One region of the Saccharopolyspora antiqui genome, then DNA from elsewhere that is predicted to be linked to it. Evidence: riboswitches for the same ligand, from Rfam matches in the RefSeq annotation. Region 1 holds a riboswitch; the other holds the start of a gene.

The links. Region 1 has a riboswitch for glycine ahead of gcvT (glycine cleavage system aminomethyltransferase GcvT). Riboswitches for the same ligand answer to the same signal wherever they lie in the genome.
Region 2: linked by a shared signal. The riboswitch ahead of gcvP (aminomethyl-transferring glycine dehydrogenase) and the one ahead of gcvT (glycine cleavage system aminomethyltransferase GcvT) in region 1 are both predicted to bind glycine.

What each region holds. Positions count from the first base shown of each region.
Region 1 covers NZ_JBQQBO010000025.1:30,506-44,951, forward strand. Annotated here, with positions in the region: gene ACTWQN_RS30320 (GtrA family protein) at 206-676, shown strand; gene ACTWQN_RS30325 (glycosyltransferase family 2 protein) at 645-2,933, opposite strand; gene ACTWQN_RS30330 (NAD-dependent epimerase/dehydratase family protein) at 2,930-3,829, opposite strand; gene ACTWQN_RS30335 (SRPBCC family protein) at 3,953-4,390, opposite strand; gene ACTWQN_RS30340 (phosphoenolpyruvate hydrolase family protein) at 4,433-5,263, opposite strand; gene ACTWQN_RS30345 (Tm-1-like ATP-binding domain-containing protein) at 5,260-6,456, opposite strand; gene ACTWQN_RS30350 (hypothetical protein) at 6,546-7,112, opposite strand; gene ACTWQN_RS30355 (hypothetical protein) at 7,315-7,470, opposite strand; gene ACTWQN_RS30360 (acyl-CoA dehydrogenase family protein) at 7,721-8,890, opposite strand; gene ACTWQN_RS30365 (TetR/AcrR family transcriptional regulator) at 8,994-9,719, shown strand; glycine riboswitch at 9,875-9,969, shown strand; glycine riboswitch at 9,970-10,068, shown strand; gene gcvT (glycine cleavage system aminomethyltransferase GcvT) at 10,202-11,305, shown strand; gene glyA (serine hydroxymethyltransferase) at 11,405-12,685, shown strand; gene ACTWQN_RS30380 (amino acid permease) at 12,991-14,373, shown strand.
Region 2 covers NZ_JBQQBO010000007.1:215,971-230,416, forward strand. Annotated here, with positions in the region: gene ACTWQN_RS14530 (TIGR03086 family metal-binding protein) at 1-254, shown strand, start outside; gene ACTWQN_RS14535 (energy-coupling factor ABC transporter ATP-binding protein) at 707-1,486, opposite strand; gene cbiQ (cobalt ECF transporter T component CbiQ) at 1,474-2,241, opposite strand; gene ACTWQN_RS14545 (PDGLE domain-containing protein) at 2,244-2,585, opposite strand; gene ACTWQN_RS14550 (energy-coupling factor ABC transporter permease) at 2,582-3,265, opposite strand; gene ACTWQN_RS14555 (HesB/YadR/YfhF-family protein) at 3,443-3,712, opposite strand; gene gcvP (aminomethyl-transferring glycine dehydrogenase) at 3,868-6,762, opposite strand; glycine riboswitch at 6,893-7,009, opposite strand; glycine riboswitch at 7,010-7,111, opposite strand; gene ACTWQN_RS14565 (MerR family transcriptional regulator) at 7,189-7,761, opposite strand; gene ACTWQN_RS14570 (bifunctional nuclease family protein) at 8,021-8,497, opposite strand; gene garA (glycogen accumulation regulator GarA) at 8,887-9,354, opposite strand; gene gcvH (glycine cleavage system protein GcvH) at 9,473-9,859, opposite strand; gene clsA (cardiolipin synthase ClsA) at 9,980-10,576, opposite strand; gene ACTWQN_RS14590 (hypothetical protein) at 10,894-11,148, opposite strand; gene ACTWQN_RS14595 (propionyl-CoA synthetase) at 11,476-13,353, shown strand; gene ACTWQN_RS14600 (LysR family transcriptional regulator) at 13,358-14,263, opposite strand; gene ACTWQN_RS14605 (EamA family transporter) at 14,338-14,446, shown strand, end outside.

The sequences.
Region 1 (14,446 bases):
CCGTCGCGTACGCCGCGCGGCAAGGACAACAGGGCGCACCGCCTGCGACGGCGTCACCCGTTGGATACAACACGGGGCATGGTCTCATCTCTTGACCATGTCACGAAGCGCTCCCCATTTCGTTGCTCCTGACTGGGAATTAGCTGGGAATCCGGACTGGGTATGGTTCGACCGGAGCAACCCGAACGGCTGGAACGGAGACGGCATGGTGCAGCGAACTGCGGAAAGCACCGGTGCTGGCCGCGGCCGATATTGGCGGTTGCTCAGCCGATTCGCGGCCGCATCGGTGGTCGCCACCGCAATAAGCCAACTCGTTTTTTTGTTGTCTTACTCACTCGGTGCCTCGGCGGTGTTGGCCACCGTGTTGGCCTGGTTGGCCGGTGCGATCCCGAACTTCGTGCTCAACCGGCGAACCTGGGGCGGCGGTGGCCGGGCCGCGCTGCGCGGCGAGGCCCTGCGCTACGGCGTGATCTCGGTGGGCACCGCGCTGCTGGCCGCGCTGGCCACGCACCACGCCGAAACCCTGGCGCACGCGCTGTTCCCGGACGCCCGGACCGGACAGGTAGCCGTCGTCTGGGGCTCGTTCGTCGGCACCTACGCGGTGATGTTCGTGGTCAAGTTCTTCCTGATCGACCGGCTGGTGTTCACCGCTCGCCCACCGCAGCGGGCTCGTTGATCGGCTCGCACTGCGGCGCGCTCACCCGGCGTTCCCGCCACCAGGTGCCGAGCACGACCCGCGAGTAGCGGTAGCCGTACAGCAGGTTGTTGCCCTTCTTGCTCACCCCGGCGGTGCGCGCCAGCATCCGCATCGGCTGCTCCTGCACCCGGTAGCCGTGGCTGAGCACGCCGACCAGCAGCTCGGAGGACTGGTACTGCGGCTGTTCCAGGGTCACCGAGTTCGGCACCTCGGCCCGCATGCCGCGGAACCCGAAGGAGGTGTCGGTGATGCGCTGCCCGGTCAGCGCGCTGACCAGCCAGGCGAACACGTAGGTGCCGATGCGGCGGATCAGCGCCGGTCGCTCGTTGCTGCCGAGCCGCCGGGATCCGGTCACGAAGTCCGCCCGGCCGTCGATCAGCGGCCGCAGCAGCTTGGGGAGTTCGGCGATGTCGTACTGGCCGTCCGCGTCGGTGGTGACGATGTAGCGCGCCCCGCGTTCGGCCGCCAGGCGGTAGCCCAACCGCAGCGCGGCGCCCTGCCCCCGGTTGGTGGGTGCGACGCAGGTCTGCGCGCCGTGCTTCAGCGCGATCTCGGCGGTGCGGTCGGTCGCTCCGTCGACCACCACCAGCGTGTCGACGTCCAGATCGCAGCTGCGAGCGGGAATGCCGTCGAGCACGTCACCGAGCGACTCCTCCTCGTTGTAGGCGGCGATCAGCACGACCACGGGAGCGAACCGCTGGTCGCCGTAGCGGGCGGAGTAGTCGTCCAATGCGGCCCGGTCCACCTCTGCTGGGCAGGTCGTGGGCATCTCACTCTCCTTCGGGGGTGTTGGTCGCGAGTGACCGCGGTCGTTGCCACGACCACTAACGACGCTGCGTCGGCTGGTCAGCGCGGTCGCGCCCAAGGCGCCGGCCAGCGGTATCAGCACCAGACCGGGCAACTGGTAGCGCCAAGAGAATTCCATCGCCGCGGCGGTGGCCAGCACGGTGGTCGCCATACCGGCGCACAGCAGGCTGGCCGCGCGCAGCCCGGAGCCCCAGGCCCGGCCGACACCGAGCACGGCCAACGCGGCGATCGCGAGCGCACCGCCGAGCACGATGCCCGGGGTGTAGCCGCCGCCGAGCTGGTAGGCGCGCAGGAATCCGGCCAGCTGCGGGTCGACCGACAAGGTGCCGTTGTCGTAGAGCTCACTCCACTCCACGACGTACCAGTCGTCGGCGTACATCGGGTAGGTCTGCTGGAACTGCCAGCGGTCCAGCGGCACGTCGCCGGTGGTTTGGGTGCGGGTTGGGGCGAAGCCCTTGAAGAAGTCCTCGACCACTCCGCCGACCACGTCCAGCGGTTGGTGCAGCAGCACCTTGCGGGTCAACGAGCTCTGCGCGGCGGCGACGTCCATGTCCTCCGGCAGGAACTTCGCGACGTTCTCCGGCACGTTCCAGAAGTGGATGTAGAAGTCGATGCCGTTGCGGGCCCGCTGGTCGAGCGGTTCGGCCGGGCAGACCCGCCGTTCCTGCGACGTCAGGTCGAGCTGCTCGCAGTGCGCGACGACCGCGGCGCGGCCGTAGAGGGCACCGCCGCCGGATCCGCCCACGCCGAACGAACCGGTCCACGCCAGGTGGTACAGCGAATAACCGAACACGCCCGCGGCGAACCCGCCGACCAGCGCGGCGCTGGCGATCAGGCGCCGCCGCCAGCCGTCCTTGGGCCGCCAACCGGTGGCCAGCAGCACGAACACCGCGGCCGGAACCACCAGCGTGAGTCCGACGACGCGCACCGTCACCGCCGCGGCCAGCACGATCCCGGCCACCGCGGCGAGTTTCGGACCCGGCGCGCCCCACCAGGTCAGCACGTAGATCACGGCCAGCAGCAGCACCTGGAACAGCAGGTCCGACATGATGTTCTGCTCGATCTGCAGCTGGTAGGCGTCCAGCAGCACCGGCGCCGCGGCCACCGCCGCGAGCCACGGCCGGACGCGGAATCGCCGCAGCAGCACGTAGATCCCGACGCCGAGGCCGAGACCGAGCAGGTGCTGCACCACCACCACGAACGTCAGGCTGCCGACGGCGAGCAGCGGCCACAGGAACACCTCGTAGCCGACCGGGTTGATGCCACCCGGGAAGAACGCGCCGACGTCGTCGAGGTAGCGGAACGAGTCGATGTAGAGCAGTGCGGGCCGGTACGCCAGCTGCACGACGATCCGCAGCGCCAGCCCGGCGAGCACGAACAGCGCCAGCAGCCAGTGCCGACGGAGGATGCGCGTGAGCGCGGCGCTCATCGCCGCTCGCGGCGGAAGTCCGCCCAGACGGTGCGCAATCCATCGGTGAGCTCGACGTTCGGGGTGTAGCCGAGTTCGCGCGCCGCCTTGGCAACGTCCACGATCACCGCGGGCATCTCGCCGTTCTTGGCGGGCACGTGGGTGACGGGCACTTCTTCGCCGGTGGCCGCGCGGACCGCGTCGATGAGCTCAAGCACCGAAATCGAGTGCCCGGAGCCGATGACCGCGGTGCCGGTGTACTGCTTGTCCCATGCCGCCAGCATGCCCTGCACGACGTCGTCGACGTGCACGAAGTCGCGGCGCTGCGCGCCGTCGCCGTAGACCTGGACGCCGCTGCCGGCCAGCGCCGCACGCATCAGCCGGGGGATGAAGCTGTCCTTGTGCCCCATGCCGGGGCCGTAGATGTTGGTGAACCGCAGCGCGCAGGTGGCCATGCCGTACGCCCCGGCGTAGCCGGAGAGCAGCATCTCGCACGCCGCCTTGGTGGCGCCGTAGGGCGTCAGCGGACGCAGCGGCTGCGCTTCGGAGATCGTGCCGTGACCAATGTCACCGGTCACCGCGTTGGTGGAGGCCAGCATGAACTGGCCGACCTCGCGGCGGCGGGCGAGCTCCAGCAGTTCCTGGGTGACCGCCACGTTGTTGGCGTAGGTCTCGTCCGGCTGGTCCACCGAACGCAGCACCGAGGTGATCGCGGCCAGGTGGATGATCCCGGCGCCACCCGCCGCAACCGCGGCCTCCCGCACCGCGGCGTCCCGCAGGTCGCCTTCCAGGTAGGTCACCAGGTCGCTGCGCAGCTCGGCGGGCGGGGCCTGCAGGTCGACGATGGTGACCGGGGTTCGGCGCGCCAGGAAGGCGCGCACCACTGCCCTGCCCACGAAGCCGGAACCACCGGTCACGACAACACGATCGGCCTGGGCAGTGTCTGCTGCGGGAGGAATTACGCTGCTTGGCACGCGCCAGACTCTAACCGCCGCCGCAGGCCCTCCGGTCCACACCTGTCCCGAACCGCGACACCCGCGTTATCGACCGAGATGTTCCCTAAGTCCGTTCAGACCGGTTCGATACACCCCTTGGGCGAAGGTCTGGTCCATCCGCTGCTCGTCCGCGGCGTCGGCGTCGAAATTCGCGAACCACTCGACGAAGCTGTGCCCGGTGTCGGTGATCGGCGCGACGCGGATGGTGGCGCGGTAGCTGCGCACCGGGAAGGGGCTCGTCACGAACTCGTAGGTGTAGCTGCGGTCGACGTCGTCCAGCGCGATCAGCCGCTCCCGGACCGCTGCGCCATCGCCCAGGGTCAGGTGCCGGACGCAGCCCACCGCGTCCGCCGGGCCGCCGCCCTCGATCTCGCTCGCTCGGATGCCCGGATGCCAGACCACCAGACCGTTGAAGTCGCGCACCGCCTGCCACACCTGCTCGGCCGACGCCTCGATCACCGCGCTCGCATAGGACTTCGCCACCGCTTCCTCCTCTTCTCCACCAAACGATTCCAACGGGAGGCCTCAGAACCGGAGGTTCGTGAAGGCCTTCGTCTGCTCGGTCAGCGCTTGCTCGGTGGGCAGTCGCTCCATGCTGCTCGCGCCGTAGAAACCGTGGCAGCGCTTGGTGCGCGACAGCACGTACGCGGCGTCTTCGGGCATCGAGATCGGCCCGCCGTGGCAGAGCACCAGCACGTCGTCGCGCACCTCGCTGGCAGCCTGCGCCCATTCGTCGATCAGCGCCACGCAGTCGTCCAGCGATTTGGCGGTCTCGGCGCCGATGGCACCGCCGGTGGTCAATCCGAGGTGGCACACGATGATGTCCGCACCGGCCTCGGTCATCGCCCGAGCATCGGTGCTGGAGAACACGTACGGCGTGGTGAGCAGGTCGGCGTCGCGCGCGGCGGCGACGAGTTCGACCTCCAAGCCGTAACCCATGCCGGTTTCCTCCAGGTTCGCCCGGAAGGTGCCGTCGATGAGCCCGACGGTCGGGAAGTTCTGGATCCCGGCGAACCCGAGGTCGCGCAGCTCGGCCAGGAAGCGATCCCGCAGCATGAACGGGTCGGTGCCGTTCACCCCGGCCAGCACCGGGGTGCGCCGCACCACCGGCAGCACCTCGCGGGCCATCTCCACCACGATGTCGTTGGCGTTGCCGTAAGCCAGCAGTCCGGCCAGCGAACCCCGCCCCGCCATCCGGTAGCGGCCGGAGTTGTAGATGACGATCAGGTCGATGCCGCCGGATTCCTCGCACTTGGCGGAGAGCCCTGTGCCCGCGCCGCCGCCGACGATCGGTTCGCCGCGCTCGACCTTGGCGCGCAACCCGCGCAGCACTTCGGCGCGCTCGAATCGACTCATCGTGCCTCCTGACGAGCAACATCGCGGAACGCCGCGATCAGCGCGGCGGCGAACTCCGGATCGTTGACGTTGTGCGGTACTCGCTGGACCTGCCGGTCGGCGGTCTGCTTCAACTGGCCCTCCAGGGTGTCGAAGAGCACCGCATCCGCCTCGGGATCGTAGAAGGGCTGACCCGGTGCGTCCAACATGGACACTCCGCCGGTCGGGAGCAGCAACCGCACCGGCCCTCGACAGGCGTTGAGCTTGGCGGCGATGAACTCGGCGATCAGCCGACATTCGGCAGCGGTCGTGCGCATCAGCGTGACCTGCGGATTGTGCACGTACAGGTGGCGATCCCGGTACTGCGGCGGAACCGTTTCCAGCGCACCGAAGTTCACCATGTCCAGGGCGCCGCACGAGCCGACGTAGGGCACCTCGGTCCGCGCGATGGCGTCCAGGCGCTGCTGCCCCGCGCTCATCACACCACCGGCGATCAGGTCGCAGACCTCCGTGGTGGTGATGTCCAAAACCGCGCGGACCAAGCCGTCGTCGACGAGCTTTTCCATGGCACGACCGCCGGTTCCGGTCGCGTGGAACACCAGCGGGTCGTAATCGGCGGCCAGTTGTTCGGCCACCGCGGTCACGCACGGCGTGGTGACGCCGAACATCGACAGCGCCACGGCCGGTTTGTCCTCGGCGGGCGGCACCGGACGGGTCGCGGCGCCGAGCAGTGCGTGCGCGGCGTTTCCCAGCACCTGGCGGGAAATCCGGTTCAACCCGGCGACATCGGTGACCGACGGGAACATCGCGATGTCGGTCGCGTCCACATAGGGCGAAACGTCCCCGGAGGCCACGGTGGACACCATCACCTTGGGCACGCCGACCGGTAATGCGCGCATCGCGGGCGTGATCAGCGCGGTGCCGCCCGATCCGCCGAGCCCGATGATCCCGTCGACGTCCCGATCGGACAGGAACCGCTCGAACGCGGTGGCCATCGCGACGACGGCGGAGCCGCGATCGCCGGTGAACACCGCGGCGGCGCCGTCCGGGTGGTGCGCGGCGACCGCGGCGGCCGACACATCGGCATCGGAGGTCCCACCGCTGGTGGACAGGTCCACGGTGACCACCGGATGCCCGCGGGCGACGAGCCCGGCGACGTAGTGCAGCTCCGCGCCTTTGGTGTCGAATGTTCCGACAACGTACGCGCTGCCCATCGCGACCTCCGCTGCTCGGCATCGAAGCAACCCCGCGAGACTCTACTGTTGATCTCGCCGCAGCACAGCCCGTTGCCCAGGCGATTTCGTCAGCGGCGCCGCTGCTTGGGGACGTGGCCGAGCCGACGGGAGTGCGCGTGGGTCGCCTGCACCCACTGCGCAACCGCCGGGCGCGTGATCAGGACCATCAGCGTGATCACGACGGCCGCGAGCACGATCCACACCAGCAACGTGGCGAAGTCCGCGCCGTCCTCGCCCAGCCCGCGCACCGAGCGGAACGCACCGAACGCGACGACCGCCATCGTGGTCCAACCGGCCAACGCCATTCGCGCGGCACTGGGAAACCTCGGGTGCAGCAGCCCCACCACGCCGAGGGCGTGCATCGCACCGACCCCACCGACGATGAGCGTGAGCAGCACCACGACGATCTCACCGCCACCGCTGGCCCCGCTCAACCCGACGACCAGGGTGTAGACGGCGACCCCGAGGATGATCAGCGCGACGAGCCCGCCGAGGACGGCGGCCGCGAGCACCACCCCTGGCCGCGGCGGAGCTTGCGGCCCGTACTGGGGCTGCTGGGGTTGGGGTGGTGGCACCGGACCACCCGGCCCGTGACCCTGCGGATACCTGTTCCCCTGCCAAGGCGGTTGGGACATGGCCACACTCCTGCTCAAGTGCTCGGGTGCTCAAGTGCTCGGGCGCCGCTGATCCACCGCAGATCCTAACGAATCAGGCCACCCGAGAAGACCAGATCGGCCAAGGAGAAGCACGTTGCCTCGGCGGGACAACGATTCCCGACAACGGGTCCGCACGACGAACGACCCCCGGCGCGGTGCCGGGGGTCGTTGTCGGCTCGGGTCAGTGGCTCTTGCCGCCCTTGCCGAAGAACTTGTTCTTGACCTGGTCGATCTTCTCCTTGTTCTTCGGGTCGGAGGCGTACTTCTTGGCCTGGTCGATCACCTTGCGCCCCTGCGGGCTGCTGGCGAACTCGGTGACCTTCTTGAACAGCGACATCTTTGCTCCTGGCGGGTCGGACTCGTGGGCGGTTCGGAGTACCGGCTCCTCCCAGGCTACCGACAAAACGGGCGCGCTTCAGCCGAGCGCCGACCACCGAGTCGGACGAAATCAACCGGGCACCGGCATCGGCGTCCAAGACACCTGTCCCAGACGTTCGTGCTGCGTGCCGGTTCGTGGCGATTTCGCGCGAAAATCGCCACGCTCCAGGCCAAGTACCACGCTCCAGGCCGGAGGCAGGCGCCGAGGTTCAGCCGAGCACGCCGCTGATCGAGGCGTGGCCCTTCAGCAGGTTGCGGGCCACCGTGCGGCGCTGGATCTCGTCGGTGCCTTCGAAGATGCGCAGCAGTCGCAGGTCGCGGTACCAGCGCTCGACCGGCAGTTCCTTCGTGTAGCCCATGCCACCGTGCATCTGCAGCACCCGGTCCACGATCTCGCCCGCGCGGGTGGCCCCGAACAGCTTGGCGATCGACTGCGCGTGCCGCGAGTCCAGACCCTGGTCGACCTGCCAGGCCGCCTGCAGCACCAGCCAGCGCAGCGCCTCGATCTCCACCGCGGAGTCGGCGATCATCCACTGGATGGCCTGGCGCTCGGCGATCGGCTTGCCGAAGGTCTCGCGGGTCTTGGCGTAGTCCATTCCCATCTCGACCAGCCGTTCGCAGGCCCCGAGCGCGTGCGCGGGCAGCAGGTAGCGGCCGCGGCCGATCCACTGCATGGCCAGCGCGAAGCCCTTGCCGACCTCGCCGAGCACGTTGCTCGCGGGCACCCGAACGTTGTCGAACACCAGCGCGGCGGGTTGGCGCTCCAACGGGCCCATGATGTCGATCGGCTCGGACTTCCAGCCCATGTCCCGGTCGGCGAGGAAGCAGGTGACCCCGCCGTTGGCCCGATCGGTGACGGCGAAGACCATCGCGAAGTCGGCGTCGATGCCGCCGGTGATGAACGTCTTCTCACCGTTGATCACCCACTCGTCGCCGTCTTGGACGGCGGTGGTGCGCAGGTTCCTGGCATCCGATCCGGCACCCGGCTCGGTGATCGCGAAGCACGACTTGCGGGTGCCCTCGATGGTCGGCAGCAGGTAGCGCTGCTTCTGCTCCTCGTTGGCGTAGTACAGGATGTTGTCGGCGTAGCCGCCGAACCGGAACGGCACGAAGGTGCGGCCGAGCTCGATCTCGATCAGCGCGGTCAGCACCGCCGACAGGCCCATCCCGCCGTACTCCTCGGGCGTCTGCACGCCCCAGAACCCGGACTGCTTCGCCTTGTCCTGCAGTTCGCGCAGCTCGTCCCTGGTCAGGCCGCGTTGCCCGGCCCGCTCGCGACGCAGCACCTCGGGTTCCAGCGGCACCAGCTCGCGCTGGACGAAGTTGCGCACCCAGTCGCGGATGTCGCGTTCGGTGTCGGACAGCGAGAAGTCGACCATCGCCGGATTCCTTTCAGTGCAGCCGCATAACTAACGACGTTAGTTTTATGGCAGCCTAAGACCGTCCCGGCGAGCGCCGCAAGGGACCCGACGAGGAGAGAACGTGCCCAGACCAGCCACTCCCCGGCTGTCGCCGGAGCGCATCCAGCGGATCGGGCTGGAGATCATCGACACTGACGGCCTCGACGCGCTGTCCATGCGCCGCCTGGCCGAGCGACTCGGCGTGCGCGCCGCATCGCTCTACAACCACGTGTCGACCAAGGAAGACCTGCTGCACGAGATCGCCGACGGCGTGATGGCCGCGGTGGACGTCTCCGGCTTCGACGCGGACTGGACGACCGGCCTGCGCACCTGGGCCCGCTCCTACCGGGCGGCCCTGATCTCGCACCCGAACCTGGTCCCGTTCCTGGCCTACGGCCCGGCCCGCCGGGAGATCGCGCTGCGCGCCGCGGACGCGGTGCACGGCGGCCTGACCAGCGCGGGCTGGCCGCAGCGCTACGCCACGATGATCGGTGCCTCGACGAAGTACCTGGTGGTCGGCTCCGCGATGGGCTCGTTCAGCGGCGGCTTCCCAGACGACGCGGCGGTCTACGACGACCGCTTCCCACACCTCAACCGAGCCCACCTGCTCCGCGAACACGCGGCGGAAATAGACGCGGACAGCTTCGAACTAGCCCTATCCGCCCTGATAGACGGCCTGCAGAAGCAGTACCGCGAACTGAGCGACGAGCGGATGCGCCGCGAGCCCCAGGCGTCGCTGGAAGACCCGGCCGATGTCGCAGAACTGAACGCAGCCCGCGACGACATGGGATCCGGCGACGCCTGGTGACGCGAACGGACAACTCACTCAGTCCACTTCGGGTAACCCCTTTCGGAGGAGACACAAGTCGCGGTCAAGCCAGTCCGAGATCACTCACTCGTCCGGTTGACTTGGGTCGTGTTCGGTTCGTAGCGTCCTGGGCGCACAACCGAATACCGCGCCGATGACGTCGTGCGGGAGAGACTCCGCCCGCGAGGTGGAGCGCCGAAGGAGCAACACTCCCCAGCAAACTCTCAGGCACCGGCACCGCACGACACCAGGCGAACACGGAGAAAAGCAGAAGCGCAGGCTTCTCGCCCACGGTGCAAGCCACCCCTGGGGGTGGCGAAACTCTCAGGCCAATGACTCCGGGGAGACCCGCCCGACCAGCGCAAGCCCGTGCAGGTCCCAAGCCCGTGCAGGTCGGAGTCGAGGTGCCCCCGATAAGGTTGGGCGCAGTGAGCTGACCGGCCCTCGACTGCCGACCGGTGCCCACCAGGAGGAGTCTCACCATGTCGTCGCCTCGGCGAACGCCCCTGCACCACGTGCACGAAGCCCTCGGTGCGACCTTCACCGAATTCGCGGGCTGGCAGATGCCGGTGCGCTACTCCGGCGACATCGCCGAGCACAACGCGGTCCGGGGCAGCGCCGGACTGTTCGACCTGACCCACATGGGTGAGATTCGCATCAGCGGGCCGCAGGCCGCCGAAGCGCTGGACCACGCGCTGGTCGGGGCCGCGTCGGCGATCAAGCCCGGCCGCGCCCGCTACACGATGATCTGCAACGACTCCGGTGGCGTGCTCGACGACCTGATCGTCTACCGGCTCGACGAGCAGGAGTTCCTGGTGGTGGCCAACGCCGCCAACGCGGCCCTGGTGTCCGCCGAGTTGGCCGACCGGGTCGGCGGGTTCGACGCCGAGCACCGGGACGTCTCCGACGACTACGCGCTGATCGCCGTGCAGGGCCCCAACGCCGTCGCGATCCTCGCGCCGTTGACCGACACCGACCTCGACGAGGTCAAGTACTACGCGGGCTACCGCAGCCAGGTGGCGGGCCAGGACGTGCTGCTGGCGCGCACCGGCTACACCGGCGAGGACGGCTTCGAGCTGTTCACCGCGCCCGGCGACGCCGAAGCGGTCTGGCAGGCGCTGACCGAGTCCGGCGCGCGGCACGGCCTGCTGCCGACCGGGCTGTCCTGCCGCGACACGCTGCGCCTGGAAGCGGGCATGCCGCTGTACGGCAACGAGCTGTCCGCCGACCTCACGCCCTACCACGCCAACCTCGGCCGGGTGGTCAAGCTCGACAAGCCCGGCGACTTCGTCGGCAAGGCCGCGCTGGCCGCCACCGCCGAGAAGCCCACCGAGCGCACCCTGGTCGGGCTGAGCACCGAGCAGCGCCGCGCGCCCCGGCACGGCTACCGCGTGCTGGCCGCCGACGGCGCCGAGGTCGGCGTCGTCACCAGCGGCGCCCCGTCCCCGACCCTGGGCCACCCGATCGGGATGGCCTACGTGGATCGCGACCACAGCGAACCCGGCACCCAGTTGCAGGTCGACATCCGCGGTAGGAACGTCGCGGTGCAGGTCGTCGAGCTGCCGTTCTACCGCCGCGAAGCCTGACGAGATCGAACATCTGGAGGACACTTGCGAGACATTCGTCATCCCCTCGCACGGGTCCGACCGGGTGCGGGTGTCCCGCAATACACAGGAGGCAACATCATGTCGACACCGGACCTGTTCAACGACCAGCTGGCCGCGGTGGATCCGGAGGTGGCGGTGGCGGTGGGCGCTGAGTTGCACCGCCAGCAGTCCACGCTGGAGATGATCGCGTCGGAGAACTTCGCCCCGCAGGCGGTGTTGGAGGCGCAGGGTTCGGTGCTGACCAACAAGTACGCCGAGGGCTATCCGGGCCGCCGCTACTACGGCGGCTGCGAGCACGTCGACGTCATCGAGCAGCTGGCCATCGACCGGGTCAAGGAGCTCTTCGGGGCCGCGTTCGCCAACGTGCAGCCGCATTCCGGCGCGCAGGCCAACGCGGCGGCGATGTTCGCGCTGCTCAAGCCGGGCGACACCATCATGGGCCTGGACCTGGCCCACGGCGGGCACCTCACCCACGGGATGCGGATCAACTTCTCCGGCAAGCTCTACAACGTGGTGCCGTACCACGTCAGCGCCGAGGACCACCGCGTCGACATGGACGAAGTCGCCCAGCTGGCCCGCGAGCACCAGCCCCAACTGATCATCGCCGGATGGTCGGCCTACCCGCGCCAGCTGGACTTCAAGCGGTTCCGGGAGATCGCCGACGAGGTCGGCGCCTACCTGATGGTCGACATGGCGCACTTCGCCGGACTGGTCGCCGCCGGGTTGCACCCCAGCCCGGTGCCGCACGCCCACGTGGTGACCACCACCACCCACAAGACCCTCGGCGGGCCGCGCGGTGGCGTGATCCTGTCCTCGGATCCGGAGTTCACCAAGAAGTTCAACTCCGCCGTGTTCCCCGGTCAGCAGGGCGGGCCGTTGGAGCACGTGATCGCCGGGAAAGCGGTGGCGTTCAAGATCGCCGCGACGCCGGAGTTCAACGACCGGCAGCGGCGCACCGTGGAGGGCGCGCAGATCCTGGCCGGGCGCCTGCTGGCCGACGACGCCGCCCAGGCCGGGGTGCGGCTGGTCTCCGGCGGCACCGACGTCCACCTGGTGCTGGTGGACCTGCGGGATTCCGAACTGGACGGCAAGCAGGCCGAGGACCGGCTGCACGAGATCGGCATCACCGTCAACCGCAACGCCGTGCCCAACGACCCCCGTCCGCCGATGGTGACCTCGGGGCTGCGCATCGGTACCCCGGCGCTGGCCACCCGGGGCTTCGGCAAGGAGGAGTTCACCGAGGTCGCCGACATCATCGCCGAGGCCCTGAAACCGGGCTTCGACGACACGACGAGCGCGAAGCTGCGCTCCCGCGTCGAAGCGCTCGCCGCCAAGCACCCGCTGTACCCGAACCTGTAAGAACCTGTCTTCGAACTCATCTTGCGCAGCGGTGCGGGTGGCGGGACTCAGACGCCGTCTCGGGCTAAGCGGCTGGCGCCGCTTCAAAAGATCAAAGACAGTTGCCAAGTGTGACGCACGACGCCACATTCCGGCCCGCAATGTCCGGAATGTGGCGTTGTGCTAACGGGTCCGAAGTGGACTTGTGCTCGATCGGGCAAACGCTCGATGTCAAGTGGTCCCAACCTCTTGCCAGCATCCACCGAATGTCGCAGTATCTGCGCAGTTTCAGCGAAATACGCTGGCAGTTTAAGGAGTCCACTTCGATGAGCCAACCAGTGGCCGAGGAGTACCGGAAGGATCTGAGTACCCGGCACATCAACATGATCGCGATCGGTGGGGCGATCGGGGTCGGGCTGTTCCTCGGTTCCGGCAAGGCGCTCCACCAGGTCGGCCCGGGCTTGATCCTGATCTACGCGATCGCCGGTGTGATGATCTTCTTCGTGATGCGGGCGCTCGGCGAGTTGCTGATGTACCGCCCGGTCAGCGGATCTTTCGCGGAGTACGCGGGCGAGTTCGTCGGGCCGTGGGCGAAGTTCGCGGTCGGCTGGGGGTACTGGCTGGTCTGGATCGTCACCGGCATGGCCGAGATCACGGCGGTCGGCGAGTACTTCCAGTTCTGGTTCCCCAACGTTCCACAGTGGATCCCCGCGCTCGGGGCGCTGATCGTGCTCAGCGGGGTGAACCTGATCGCGGTGAAGCTGTTCGGCGAATTCGAGTTCTGGTTCGCCCTGATCAAGGTGCTGGCCATCATCGGCCTGATCGTGCTGGCCGCGCTGATCCTGGTGTTCGGCTTCAGCGATGTGGGCGACACGGCGGCGGTCAGCAACATCTGGTCCAACGGTGGGCTGTTCCCGAACGGGGCGACCTCGTCGCTGCTGGCGTTCCAGATCGTCATGTTCGCCTTCGTCGGCGTCGAGATGGTTGGCCAGACCGCCAGCGAGAGCTCCAACCCGCAGAAGGTGCTGCCGCGGGCGATCAATTCGGTGATGTGGCGGATCCTGATCTTCTACGTGGGCGCGCTGATCGCGTTGACCGCGTTGGTCCCGTGGACCCAGTTCCCCGCCGACGGCAGCCCGTTCGTGCACGCCTTCACGCTGATCGGCATTCCGGCCGCGGCCGGGGTGGTGAACTTCGTGGTGACCACGGCGGCGCTTTCGTCCTGCAACAGCGGCATCTACTCCACCGCGCGGATGGTGCGCACACTCTCCGAGGACGGCCAGGCGCCGCGCTCGGTGGGGCGGCTGAGCTCGCGGGCGGTGCCCGCGCGGGCCATCGCGGTGACCTTCTGCGCGATGCTGATCGGTGTGGTGCTCAACTACTTCGTCCCGGAGCAGGCGTTCACCTACATCACCAGCGCCAGCACGGTGGGCGCCATCTTCACCTGGGGCATGATCGTGATCGCGCACCTGGGCTACCGCCGCAAGATCGCTCGCGGCGAGATCCAGGCGGGACCGTTCCGGATGCCGCTCGCCCCGTACTCGAACTACGTGGTGCTGGCGTTCCTGGTGTTCGTCGTGGTGCTGCTGGCCTTCGACGCGGAGACGCGAATCGCCTTGTACATCACGCCGGTGCTGGCCGTCGCCGTCGTGATCGGCTACCTCGCGGTGCGCAACCGGCGGCCGGAGCGCGAACTCATCCGCAGGTGAACGTCGTCAACCACTTGAGGATTCGTCCCGACAAAGCACCGGTGCGGATCTTGTAGGGCGGGCACGTTGTTGC
Region 2 (14,446 bases), on a different contig from region 1:
GGCCGGTGGCGGGCAGGGTGGCGATGAACGAGATCGTGGTGCACGGCTGGGACATCGCGAAGGCCACAGGCCAGCCGTTCCGGTGCGATCCGGCAGCGACGGCCGCGAGCCTGGAATTCGTGTCGCAGGCAGCGTCGGACGGCTCCGATGGCGGCGGGCTGTTCGGCCCGGCCGTCGAGGTGCCCGCCGACGCCCCGGCGCTGGACCAGCTGATCGGTCTTTCCGGCCGGAATCCCGCCTGGCAGGCGGCGTGACCTCGTGTGCACTTTCCGGCGCCACAGCACCGGAAAGTGCGCACGGCCCAGCTCCAGCACGCAGCGCCGCTGGAACTTCAGCGGACTTCTCCCACGGCGGCTGTTCCGACACCTGGGGCGGCGCTGGTCCGTTGAGTGTTTTACCCTGACACCAAAGGGATATCTTTCAAACTGTCCACACAGGACATACAAAGGCTAACGGCAATCGGTGGGCTTCTCGCGAAGATCGCGTCGCACCCAGCGGACCGCAACGACCGCCAATGCGAACGCCGCGACGGCCTCCACCGACAACCAAATCCACACCACGGTCATCACCGACTCCTCACTCCGGCATGTCGTCCATCGTGGGGCGCCCTGCGGCCGGATACGAGTGGCGCGTTGGCCAACATCCGCAGGAATCCGGCCATGATCGCCTGCCATCGCGCCGCGCGGTCCAGGTGGTGCGGAGCAGGTCAGGGGATCCGGAAGCCGTAAGGGAGTTCGAGGCGGTGGGCGGCCAGCAGTTCGCCGTCGGCGAGGATCTCGGCGGTCGGTCCGTCGGCGACCACCGCGCCGTTGTCGATCAGCACGCTGCGCGGGCACAGCTGCAACGCGTACGGCAGGTCGTGGGTGACCATGAGCATGGTGCCGCCCCAGGCCAACAGGACCTCGGCCAGTTCGCGCCGGGCCACCGGTTCGAGGTTCGACGACGGCTCGTCCAACACCAGCAGCTCCGGCCGGCAGGCCAGCACCGTGGCCAGCGCGACGCGTTTGCGCTGGCCACCGGAGAGGTGCAGCGGCGAGCGGTGCGCGTGCTCGGCCATGCCCACCGCGTCGAGCGCCGAGGAGACCCGTTCCTCCAGCTCCGCACCGCGCACGCCGAAATTCGCCGGGCCGAACGCGACGTCCTCCCGCGCCGTCGGCATGAACAACTGGTCGTCCGGATCCTGGAACACCAAGCCGACTCGACGGCGAACTTCCTTCAGGTTCCGCGAGTCCACCGGCAGGCCGCCGACCTCGATCCGGCCCGATTCCGCTCGCAGCACACCGTTTAGGTGCAAAGTCATGGTGGTCTTGCCCGCCCCGTTGGGTCCCAGCACGGCGACCCGTTCGCCGCGCTCGACGCGCAGATCCACCCCCCGCAGCGCGCGGTGGCCGTCCGGGTAGTGGAAGGCCAGCCCAGACACCACAAGTGCCGGGACGGACTCCGGCACGGCGGCGCGCTCGGACAGCGATTCGCTCAGGCGGTCCACAAGGCAGCTCCCAGGACGACAGCGGCGACCGCCGGTGGCGCCATGCCCAGCCACCACGCCGCCGACGATGTTCGGTGCGACTCCCCCAGCTCCGGCATCGCTCCGCTCCAACCCCGCGACACCATCGCCAGGTGGACCCGTTCGCCGCGCTCGTAGGAGCGGATGAACAGACTCCCCACCCCGCGTGCCGTCGCACCGACCTGCCACAGGAATCGCGGATCGTGACCGCGGCAGATGCGCGCGATCCGCATCCGCTGCGCCTCGGCCACGATCACCTCGGCGTAGCGCAGCATCAACGTGCTGATCGTGATCAACAACCGGGGCGTGCGCAGCCGTTGCAGGCCGACCACGATCTCCCGGGGCGCGGTCGTGGCGGCCAGCAGCAGCGACGTGGCCAGGCCAAAGGTGCCCTTGACGAGGATGTTCCAGCCCGCCAACAAACCCTCGGTGGACAACGCCAACCCGGCCACCTCGGTGGTCGCACCGCCTGCGGTGAACGGCAGCACCACGGCCAGCACCACGAACGGCACCTCGATGAGCAGGCGGCTGGCCAGCCAGCGGGCCGGGATCCGCGCTACCAGCGCAAGACCGAGCAGCAACAGGGCATATCCGCCGAAGGCCCAGAACACCTCGCGGGGTGTGGCGACCACGCACAGCACCACCAGGAAGGCGGCCACGATCTTGACCTCGGGCGGCAGGCGGTGCAGCGCCGAATCGCCGGGCAGGTGCAACGCGCTGGCGTGACCTGCGCCCACGGCTAGTTTCCCCCGGTTCTGCGGCGCAAACCCCAGAACAGGCCACCCGCCGCGGCGAGGGTGACCACGGCGCCGATGACTCCGGCCACCCCGGTCCAGCGGTCGTCACCGCCGACGGTGTAGTCGGCCAGCGGACCGCCGGAAAAGGCGTGCTCCTCGGCGTGCTGCGCGATGCAGCGACCGTCCAACTGCTCGCCCTGCTGGGTCTCGACCACGGTGCAGCCGCGCTGGGTGACCGCGTCCAAGCCGTCCGGATCGGAGTCCGCCAAGTAGGCCACCCCGCCCGCGATGGCCAGCACGACCAGGCCGAAAACCAACAGAAAACGCCAACGCGGCGCGGTCATCGCGCGGTCTCCTCCGTCGTCGAGGCGCTGCGCCATCCGGTGCGCAACAGGTGGATCAGATCCGGTCGGGCGGCGGCGACCGCACCCACCGTCGCGGCCGTGATCGCGCCCTCGCCGAGGCCGATCAGGCAGTGCACCCCCACCACCGCGAGCGCGGCTGTCCCGGTGCCATAACCGGCGGCACCGCCGAGGGCGTATTCGAGGACGAAGCCGAAGGACGCGGCGACGGTGTTCACCCAGGCCGCGACGAAAGCCACCACCAGCAACATGCCCCGGCTGCGCAGCGCGAACTTCCGCAACGCGAGCGCGACGAGGTATCCGACGGCGGTGCCGATCAGCGCCATGTTGGTGATGTTCGCGCCGAGCATGGTCAACCCGCCGTCGGCGAACAGCAGCGCCTGCACCACCAGGACGATCGCCACGCACAGCGCGCCGACCCACGGCCCGGCCAGCAGCGCCGCCAACGCGCCGCCGAGCAGGTGCCCGCTGACACCGGGCAACACCGGGAAGTTGATCATCTGGGCGGCGAAGACGAACGCGGCGACCAGACCGGCCATCGGCGCGGTCCGGTCGTCGAGATCGGCCCGCGCCTTGGCCAGCGCGACCGCCAGCCCAGCGATCGCCACGGCCGCGAACAGCACCGCCGTCGGCGCGTTCAGCAGGCCATCACTCATGTGCATGGCGAGCGTGGTAGTCGGCACGACGCGGTCCCTCTCCTAGCCCGAACAGCTGCGCATTGAGGGTAGTTGCCGATTTGGCGTTATCACCAGTAGCTGGCAAGAGTTCTTGATCGCAATTCTCGGCAGAAAAAAGGTCGACCCGGGCAAAACACCCGGGCCGACGGTCGAGTCGTGGGGTCAGTCGCGAACGGCGAGCGCCAGCTCTCCGTTGGAATCGCGCTCGGCGTCCAGCACCTTGTCGCCGAGCGACGTCGCGACCTGCGGTTCGAGGAACACCCGAACCCCGGATTCCTCGATCACCTCATCGCCGTCCTGCGGCTGTTCGACGATCGACGCCTGCAGGCCCTCTCCGGCCGGCGCGATGCGCAGCCCGGAACCTTCCGGAGAGTCGCCGCCGACGAGGACGAGCTTGATGACCTCGGCGGCACTCTCGCTGATGGTGAGCATGATGCTCCACTCCTCTCGGAGCCGGTCAGATGAAGGGGACACCGTGTCATCCGGGCCTCCGGATGCGCAAACCGAACCCGGTTCGGCGTGTCGCACCCGCCCCAGTAGCCGCAGCGCCCCCGGCCGCCACCGCGACCGGGGGTGCTGCGGGGAGATCAGCCCTGGTAGGCGGTCAGCGGCGGGCAGGAGCAGACCAGGTTGCGGTCGCCGTGGGCGCCGTCGATGCGGCGCACCGGCGGCCACACCTTCACCACATCGGTGCCCAGCGGGTAGGCCGCTTCCGCCCGCGAGTAGGCGTGGTTCCACTCCTTGGCCAGCGAGGCAGCCGTGTGCGGGGCGTGCACCAGCGGGTTGTCGTCGGCGGGCCACTGCCCGGCGACGACCTTGTCGATCTCCGCCCGGATGGCGATCATCGCCTCGCAGAAGCGGTCCAGCTCTGCCAGGTTCTCGCTCTCCGTCGGCTCGACCATCAGCGTGCCGGCCACCGGGAACGACATCGTCGGCGCGTGGATGCCGTAGTCGGCCAGCCGCTTGGCGACGTCGTCGACGGTGATGCCGCTGGTCCTGCTGATCGGCCGCAGATCGAGGATGCACTCGTGCGCCACGAAGCCGCCCTCGCCGGTGTAGAGCACCGGGAAGTAGCTGCCCAGCCGGCGGGCCACGTAGTTGGCGGCGGCCACCGCGGTCAGGGTCGCGCGGCGCAGGCCGTCGGCACCCATCATCCGCACGTAGGCCCAGGAGATCGGCAGGATCGAGGCGCTGCCCCACGGGGCCGCGCTGATCGGGCCGACCCCGGTCGTCGGACCCGCGGCGGGCTGCATCGGGTGGTTCGGCAGGAACGGCGCCAGGTGCTCGCGCACCCCGATCGGGCCGACCCCGGGGCCACCGCCGCCGTGCGGGATGCAGAAGGTCTTGTGCAGGTTCAGGTGTGAGACGTCGGCACCGAACTTGCCCATCCGGGCCAGGCCGATCAGCGCGTTGAGGTTCGCGCCGTCCACGTAGACCTGACCGCCGGCGTCGTGCACCAACCCGCACACCTCGCGCACGGTGTCCTCGTAGACGCCGTGCGTCGACGGGTAGGTGATCATGATCGCGGCGAGGTCGTCGGCGTGCTCGGCGACCAGTTCGCGCAGGTGCGCCATCTCGATGTTGCCCTCGTCGTCGCAGCGCACCACGATCACCCGCATCCCGGCCATCACCGCGCTCGCGGCGTTGGTGCCGTGCGCGCTCGCCGGGATCAGGCAGACGTTCCGGTCGGCGGCACCACGGCTGTGGTGGTAGGCGCGGATCGCCAGCAGACCCGCGAACTCGCCCTGGCTGCCGGCGTTGGGCTGCAGGCTCACCGCGTCGTAACCGGTGATCTCGGCCAGCCAGTTCTCCAGGTCCTTGACGATCGACAGCAACCCGGCGGCGTCCTGGGCGGGCGCGAACGGGTGCAGCGAACCGAATTCCGGCCAGGTGATCGGCTCCATCTCGGCCGTCGCGTTGAGCTTCATGGTGCAGGAGCCCAACGGGATCATGCTGCGGTCCAGCGCAATGTCCTTATCGGACAGTTGCCGCAGGTAGCGCAGCAGCGAGGTCTCGGAGCGATGGGTGTGGAACACCGGGTGGGTCAGGTACTCCGAGGTGCGCCGCAGTGCTGTCGGCAGCGCGTCCGGGGTCTCGGTGTCCAGTTCGTCGACGTCCACATCCGCGATGCCGAACGCCTGCCACACGGTCGCCAGATGGGCCCGCGTGGTGGTCTCGTCGCAGCTGATGCCGACGTGGTCGACGTCCACCCGGCGGAGGTTGACGCCGCGCTGCCGGGCCGCCGCGACGATCTCGTCCGCCCTGCCCGGCACCTTCGTGACGATCGTGTCGAAGAACTCCCGGTGCAGCACCTCGATCCCGCTGCGGCGCAGCTGCTCGGCGAGCACGGCCGCCATCCGGTGCGCGCGGGTCGCGATCGAACGCAGCCCGGCCGGTCCGTGGTACACGGCGTACATCGACGCCACGACCGCCAGCAGCACCTGCGCGGTGCAGATGTTGCTGGTGGCCTTCTCGCGGCGGATGTGCTGTTCGCGGGTTTGCAGCGCCAGCCGGTAGGCCTGGTCGCCGTCGGCGTCGACGCTCACCCCGACCAGTCGGCCCGGCAGCTGCCGCTCAAGTCCCTTGGCCACGGCCATGAATCCGGCGTGCGGACCGCCGAAGCCCATCGGCACCCCGAAGCGCTGGGTGCTCCCGATCACCACGTCGGCGCCGATCTCGCCGGGCGAGCGCAGCAGCGTCAGCGCCAGCAGATCGGCCGCCACGACGACCTTCGCGCCGCGCCGGTGCACTTCGGCGATGATCTCCTCGTGGTCGCGCACCGCGCCAGCGGCGCCCGGATAGGCCAGCAGCACGCCGAAGAACTCGCCCTCCGGCAGCGCCCGCGCCCCCTCGGACAGGTCCGCCACGACGACCTCGATGCCCAGCGGCCGCGCGCGGGTCTCGATCACCGCGATGGTCTGCGGCAGCGTATCGGCGTCCACCACGAACCGCGGCGACTTCGACCGGCCCGCGCGGCGCACCAGCGTCATGCCCTCGGCCGCCGCGGTCGACTCGTCGAGCATCGAGGCGTTGGCCACCGGCGCCCCGGCCAGGTCGGCGACCATGGTCTGGAAGTTCAGCAGCGCTTCGAGGCGCCCCTGCGAGATCTCCGGCTGGTACGGGGTGTACGCGGTGTACCAGGCGGGGCTTTCCAGCACGTTGCGCAGGATCACCGGCGGGGTGATGGTGGCGTAGTAGCCCAGCCCGATCATCTCGGTGTGCGGGTGGCAGTGGTGCGCCAGGTCGCGCAGCTCGGCCAGCGCGTCGGCTTCGGTGGCCGGTTCGGGCAGCGCCAGCTCCAGGTCGCCTTCCCGGATCGCCTCCGGCACGGCGCGCTGCCCCAGCTCCTCCAGCGAACCGACCCCGATCACGTCGAGCATGTGCGCCAACTCGGCGGGCATCGGTCCGACGTGCCGATCGGCGAACGGCGTGCCGTGCTCCAGCGCGGCCAGTGGGATGCGGTCGTGGGTCACGTCGGTCATCGCCAAACCTCAATCATCACGGCGGACAAAGGGCGGCAGGCAGTGCAGGCCACGTGAGCGACGATCGCCTTGCTGCTCAGGTGACCGACCGGGCGCGGATGTCCCGCAAGACCCAGCTGGAACTGCGCTGCTCTCCCCCTCTGTCACTGTCCGCGCAGCGGACGCCTGAGAGCTTCACCCGGAGCACCGGGCTTGCACCGTCGGCGGAGTGCACCACGGCTGCGGTGCGCTCTCTTTCCAGAGGCATCTCGCCCGTGCGGTCCAGGTGGCCTGAGAGGTTGTCGGGGAGAGTTGCTCCTTCGGCGCCAGCCACGACCGAAGCCGGACCGGACTCTCCCGCACGGGGTCGGCGATGTGCCGCAGCCTACCGGATCAGGCGGCCGCAGCGGACCGCCGATGTCACCAGCCGCACATGGTTCGCCCGATTCAGCCGGTCTCGGCCTGCCGGTCGCGCCGCCGCCGGGACAACTCGTCGTCCACCGACTCCGCCAGCTCGCCACCGTCGGCCCGTTCGGCCGGGAACTCGTGGATCGTGCCGCTGATCTCGCGCATCGCACCGCTGACGGCGATGCCGAACACCCCTTGGCCACCCTGCAACAGGTCGACCACCTCCTCGGCAGAGGTGCACTCGTAGACCGTCGTCCCGTCGCTGAACAGCGTCAGCCGCGCCAGGTCCTGCACGCCTCGGTTGCGCAGGTGCTCCACCGCGACCCGGATGTTGTGCAGCGACACCCCGGTGTCCAGCAGTCGCTTGACCACCTTGAGCACCAGGATGTCCTTGAACGAGTACAACCGCTGCGAGCCAGAACCGGCGGCACCGCGGATGGACGGTCCGACCAGCTTGGTGCGCGCCCAGTAGTCCAACTGGCGGTAGGTGATACCGGCGATCTGGCAGGCCGCCGGGCCCCGGTAGCCGACCAGTTCGTCCGGCAGTGAGGCGTCGGGGAACAGTTCGCCCTGCTCAGCGGCAGCATCCCGGTTGGACGCTTCCTCGACCACGCCTGCCTCCCCTCGTCCGGCACGAAGCCGACGACGACGATCACCAGCACCCGAACCATCCCGGTCCAGGGCCGCGAACACCGCCCACCGGTCGAACGCATCGGCCGAATCACCGGCTGAATCACACCGGGGCAATTCGCGTATCTCGACGGTATGCCTGCCCCGCGGGGAGGTCAACGCGACGCGCCCGGACGACCCGGCCCCTGCCCGCGGTGCGCGGGCAGGGGCCGGGATGCTGTCGTCGGGCCGATCGGCGGGGTCAGGTGTCCGCGCCGCGGAAGTCCTCCGGCGATACCGAGTCCAGGAACTCGCGGAACTTCTCGACCTCGTCCTCTTGCTCGTCCGGGATGATCAGCCCCGCCTCGTCCAACACCGATTCGTCGGCGTGGATCGGCACCCCGATGCGCAGCGCCAGCGCCACCGAGTCGCTCGGCCGTGCCGAAACCCGCACATCCCCGTCGAACACCAGCTCGGCGAAGAAGGTGCCGTCCTGCAGGTCGGTGATCCGCACCTGTTCCAGGTCGCGCCCGAGGGCACCGATGACGTCCTTCAGCAGGTCGTGGGTAAGTGGTCTTTGCGGCCGCACACCCTGCTGCTCAAGGGCGATGGCCGTCGCCTCGACCGAGCCGATCCAGATCGGCAGGTAACGCTCGCCGTGCGCCTCGCGCAACAGCAGAATCGGCTGGTTTGCTGGTAGTTCCACTCGCACGCCGACGACGCGCATCTCGCTGCTCATCGTCACATCGCCTCCTCCAGCGCGCCGAAGCGTGACATCCCCGTCGAGGATCGCGCACCGACGCCTCCGACGCTACCCGCGATACGGCGGACACGCCCATCCCTTTGGCGGTCTGGTCGACCACCGATTCTCGCGGCCTTCCTGCCGGTGCATCTGGCCCGAAACCGCTGGCTGAGCTCTTCATCGAGCATTACCCAGCACGATACACCGCCCACCGGCCCATCGGACCGGTGCAAAAAGCCGCATTGACGTAGAAACCGGTTGCGACGCCGGGAAATTCCCAGCGCGCGGACATCGCGCGCCCGGCCCGCGGACCCGGGACGCGCCAGCGGGGCGACGCCACCTCGGCGCCGCCCCGCTGGCGGGTCGCAAAGTCGAATGCCGGGGCCTCAGCGGCCGCCCGGTCCCCCGTCGATCGGGCCGGTCAGGAACACCAGCCGGAACTTCCCGATCTGCACCTCATCGCCGTTGGCCAGCACCGAGGTGTCCACCGGCTCCCGGTTGACGTAGGTGCCGTTGAGGCTGCCGACGTCGACGACCACGAAGTCGTTGCCCTCGCGCCGGAACTCGGCGTGCCGACGGGAAACCGTGACGTCGTCGAGGAAGATGTCGCTGTCCGGGTGACGTCCCGCGCTGGTGGTCTCCCGGTCCAGCAGAAATCGCGAACCCGCGTTCGGGCCACGCTTGACCACCAGCAGGGCGGACCCGGCGGGCAGCGCATCGACCCCGGATGCGGCGGCAGGCTCCGGGGGCGCACTCTCGGTGCTTTCCGGCTCCGAGAGGAAGGGCCTGAAGACCGAGGTGGTCTCCGGTGACTGCTCCGGCGGAACATCGCCGAAGCCGCTGTTTTGGCTCACCTGAGCTCTCCTCTACGCGGATAGATCGTGCCAAGTATGTGCCCAACGTACCGTGCTGCGACAGGCACGGAACGCGCGACTCCCGACATCTTCTCCGCGGCCACCGACACGAAGACGATCATGCCTGGTCGATCAGCTTCTGGTAGCCCGCGGCGTCGAGCAGCCCGGTCAGTTGGGCCGGGTCGGCGAGCTTGAGCTCGACCATCCAGCCGTCGCCCAGCGGCGCCGAATTGACCAGCTCGGGCTCGTCCGCCAACTGCTCGTTGCGGGCCACCACCTCACCGGTGACCGGGGCGTAGATGTCGGAGACGCTCTTGGTCGACTCCACCTCGCCCAGCGCGTCACCCGCGGCGACCTGCTGACCGAGCTCGGGGAGCTGCACGAACACCACGTCACCCAACTGCTGCTGCGCGTAGTCGGTGATCCCGATGCGCACCGTGTCCTCCGCAGTGCGCTGAACCCACTCGTGCTCTTCGGTGTACTTGATCTCGTCCGGGGCCGCCACGTGGTCCCGCCTCCCTGGTCCGCTGGTGCAGTGGATCACCGGCCGCGATGGTGCGCGTGATCGGTTCGGCGAGCGTATTTGCCGTGCTGGCCGGGCCGCAAGGCGACCCCGGGATGTCGACTAGATCGATTTGGACCTGGCCTGGCGCACCGCCGCGACGACCTGCCCGAGGTAGAGGATGCCCGCCCACAGGTAGAGCGCCCCGCCCCAGCAGGTGAACGCGTATGCGATCGGGCGCACGATGTCGGACAGCGGGAAGTCCTCCTGCACCAGCAACAACAGCGGGAACGCGTACATCAGGCAGAAGGTGGCGGCCTTGCCGAGGTAGTGCACGTCGGGCGGTTCGTAGCCGTGCCAGCGCAGCACCGGCAGGCACAGGGTCAGCACCACGTCGCGGATCACCAGCGCGGCGGCGACCCACCAGGGCACCACGTCGCGCAGCACGAAGGCCACCAGCGTCGCGACTATGTAGAGGCGGTCGGCGGCCGGGTCGAGCAGTTCGCCGATGCGGCTGTACTGGTTGAGCCAGCGGGCGAGCTTGCCGTCGAGCCAGTCGGTGATGCCGCTGACCACGAGCACCAGCAGGGCGAGCAGGTCGGCTCGCGGGCCGAGCAGCAGCCAGAGGAACACCGGCACACCGGCCAGCCGGATCACGCTGAGCAGGTTCGGCAGTGTCCACCATGGATCGGCCCACACGCCGGCGGCGGCCTCCCGGATCCGGGCGAGGCCGGGATCCGGGGCCCGGTCCGGGCCCGGCGGTTCGGGACGCTGCACGGGGTCCTCGCCCGCGGGGCCGGGGTTCACGTCGCGGTCCCCGCTCGTGGTGTTGTCCGTGGTGCGCTCAGCGTCCTGCACCACGAGCCTCCCCTGAATGGTTGTGCGTTGCTACCCCGCTTCGGGCGCACACCCGGTGCGTCCCTACTGGATCAGGGTCTCACATTCCTGGCACAACACACTTGGCGGCTGGGCTCCCACGGAGCCGGTCGATCGGGCTGGCTTCGCGTGGGTGGGAGCCGCGCAGTCGCGGATCGGGGTCAGGCCCGCGTATGGCTCCAGCCGCGCCGTCGGAGGTCGGCGTCGGTGAGGAACCGGGCCCGGCCGCGATCGTCCACACCCGCCCAGCGAGCCCCGGTGACACCTTCGAGCACGTACGAATGGCCGCCGCTCCACACCACGCTGCACGGCGTGGTGGGCAACTCGGTGGTCGACCTGGCTCCGCTCGGATCGACCTCGTCGGCAGAGACCTGGGCGGCGGATGCCTTGGGCGGCAGGGCCGGTTCCGTGCTCATCGTTCGTAGCACCTCCGATTTCGTTGTCGGCACAATGCCTCCTGGTGTTAGCCCGATCTTCGACTCCGGATCGATTGTGTGCGGTCGAGCACGCTCTGTCGCGGCGACTTGGCCCCGCAGCGCCAAATGGACACGTTGCGTCGCCGAACTGCGAGCGGATATCGGCCCGGCGCTCAGTGCTGCCGAAGATCAACTACCGTTCGTCCGATCAACGGTGTTTCGGCTGTGACAAACGTGTTTCGCGCGCCGCCGGAGGCGATCTTGGCGTGGCCGGGGATTTGCGGTAGGACACCAGGCAACATCGGTGTGTGCGGGAGGTGTGTGGCCATGGGCGAGTACGCCGAGGCCTACCGGCGGAGTTTGGCGGACCGGGAGGGCTTCTGGCTCGACGCGGCGGCCGCGATCGAATGGGAGCAGGCGCCGTCGCGGGCCCTGGACGACACCGCGGATCCATTCTTCCGGTGGTTCCCCGACGGTGTGCTCAACACCTGTTTCAACGCGCTGGACCGGCATGTTCGGGACGGTCGCGGCGAGCAGCCCGCGTTGATCTGGGACTCGGCGATGACCGGCGCGGTGCGGCGCTGGACCTACCGGGAACTGCTGGAGCGGGTCGCGCTGTTCGCCGGGGCGTTGCGGGCGCAGGGCGCCGCGCCGGGCGATCGCGTGGTGATCTACCTGCCGATGATCCCCGAGGCGGTCGTGGCGATGTTGGCCTGCGCGCGCATCGGCGCGGTGCATTCGGTGGTCTTCGGCGGCTTCGCGCCGAAGGAGCTGGCGGCGCGCATCGACGACGCCCGGCCGACGGTGATCGTCGCGGCGTCGTGCGGCCTGGAACCGAACCGGATCGTCGAGTACAAGCCGATCGTCGACGAGGCGCTGCGACTGGCCGAGCACCAGCCGCGGCGGGTGATCGTGTTCCAGCGCGAGCAGGCCCGCGCCGAGCTCGGGCCGCGCGATGTGGACTGGAACGACGCGCTGGCGCAGGCCGAACCGGCCGACTGCGTGCCGGTCGCGGCCACCGATCCGCTGTACGTGCTCTACACCTCGGGCACCACCGGGCGGCCGAAGGGCGTGGTGCGCGACAACGGCGGACACGCGGTGGCGCTGCGCTGGTCGATGGCCAACATCTACGACATCGGGCCGGGTGATGTCTTCTGGACCGCCTCCGACGTCGGCTGGGTCGTCGGCCACTCCTACATCGTCTACGCACCGCTGCTGACCGGGGCGACCACCGTGGTCTACGAGGGCAAGCCGGTCGGGACCCCGGATGCGGGCGCGTTCTGGCGGGTCATCGCCGCGCACCGCGTCAAGGCGCTGTTCACCGCGCCGACCGCGTTCCGCGCGATCAAGCGGATGGACCCGGAGGCCGAACTGCTGGCCGACCACGACATCACGAGCCTGCGGACCCTGTTCCTGGCCGGTGAGCGGCTGGATCCGGAGACCTACCACTGGGCGTCGCAGCGGCTCGGCGTCCCGGTGATCGACCACTGGTGGCAGACCGAGACGGGCTGGCCGATCTGCTCGAACCTGCGCGGACTGGAGCCGATGCCGGTCAAGGCCGGGTCGCCGACCGTGCCGGTGCCCGGCTACGACGTGGCGGTCCTCGACCAGGCCGGGCAGCCGCTGCCACCGGAGACCGACGGCGCGCTGTGCCTCAAGCTCCCGCTGCCGCCGGGCACCTTGCCGACGCTGTGGGGCGACGACGAGCGGTTCCGGGAGTCGTACCTGTCGCGCTACCCCGGCTACTACCTCACCGGCGACAACGGCTACGTCGACGCCGACGGGTACGTGTTCGTGATGGGCCGCACCGACGACGTGATCAACGTGGCCGGGCACCGGTTGTCGACCGGGTCGATGGAGGCGGTCCTGGCGGCGCATCCGGCTGTCGCGGAGTGCGCCGTGATCGGCGTGCACGACTCGTTGAAGGGGCAGGTGCCGCGCGGGTTCGTGGTGCTGAAGTCCGGTGTGGACATCAGCGAGGCGGCGCTGCGGGACGAACTGGTCGCGGCGGTGCGCGAGCAGATCGGGCCGGTGGCGGCCTTCCGGGAGGTCGCGGTGGTCGATGGGCTGCCCAAGACCCGCTCGGGCAAGATCCTGCGCAAGTCGATGCGCGAGATCGCCGACACCGGCGACACCAAGGTGCCCTCCACCATCGAGGATCCAGCGGTGCTGGACCGGCTGCGCCCGGCGCTGCGAGGCCGCTGAGGCCTCAGCCGCGCTGCCGGTCCTGCGCCACGTCCTCCAGCGCCTGGAGCACGGCGGCGATGGCCGGTTCCGCGCGGCTTCCCCGGCGCACGCAGGTGAGGACGCTGCGGGATGGCGCCGGATCGTCTCGCAACGGGATTCGCACCACGCCGTGCTCCGGCGCGGTGGTCGCGAGCCTGGGCAGCAGGCAGATGCCGAGACCGTGGGCCACCAGTGCCAGCACCGAGTTCCACTCCGCTGCTTCGTGCGCGACTCGCGGGGCGAATCCGGCCGCCGCGCAGGCGACCTCGATCAACTGGAACTGGTCGTGGTGCGGCGCGATCCAGGTCTCGTGCGCGGTATCGGCCAACCGCACGGAGTCGCGCTCGGCGAACGGGTGGGCCGCGGACACCACGAGGTCCTGCGGGTCGTCGAGCAGCAGCCGCTGGTCGAATCGCGGATCGTCCAGCGGCGGTGTGCCGGGCACCGGCAGGACCGCGATGTCGGCCCGCTCGGCCAGCAGCAGTCGCAGGCTGTCGTCGATGTCGGCGTCGCTGAGGTGCACCGCCAGCCGCGGGTGGGATTCGCCGATCCGGGCGGCAGCAGGCGCCAGCAGTGAACCGAAGCTGGAGGCGAAGCCCGTTACCCGGATCTGCCCGACCGCACCGCCGGAATGCGCCGCCAGGTCCGCGCGGGTCCGCTCCCATTCGGCCGCGATCGCGTCGGCGTGTTCCAGCACGATGTGCGCGGCGGGGGTGAGTCGGACCCGGCGCCCCTCGGGCAGCAGCAGATCAACGCCGATTTCCTTGGACAGCAGTCGCAGCTGCTGCGAGACGGCCGAGGGCGTCAGGTAGAGCGCCCGCGCGGTGGCGGTCACCGTGCCCTCTTCGCGGAGCACCCGCAGGACCTGGAGTCGGCGCAGATCGATCATGTAGCCAATTCTTCACGGTCCGCATCAGAAATACGAGATAGACCTGCAAGGACTGGGCGCCGCAGGCTTCCGGTATGAAGCCCTTGGCACCTCCCGGCGCGGTTGTCGTACCGCCGTTCCTGCTCGTGCTGGGAGCCGTGTTCAGCGTCCAGTTCGGCCAGGCTTTCGGGAAGCAGCTCTGCA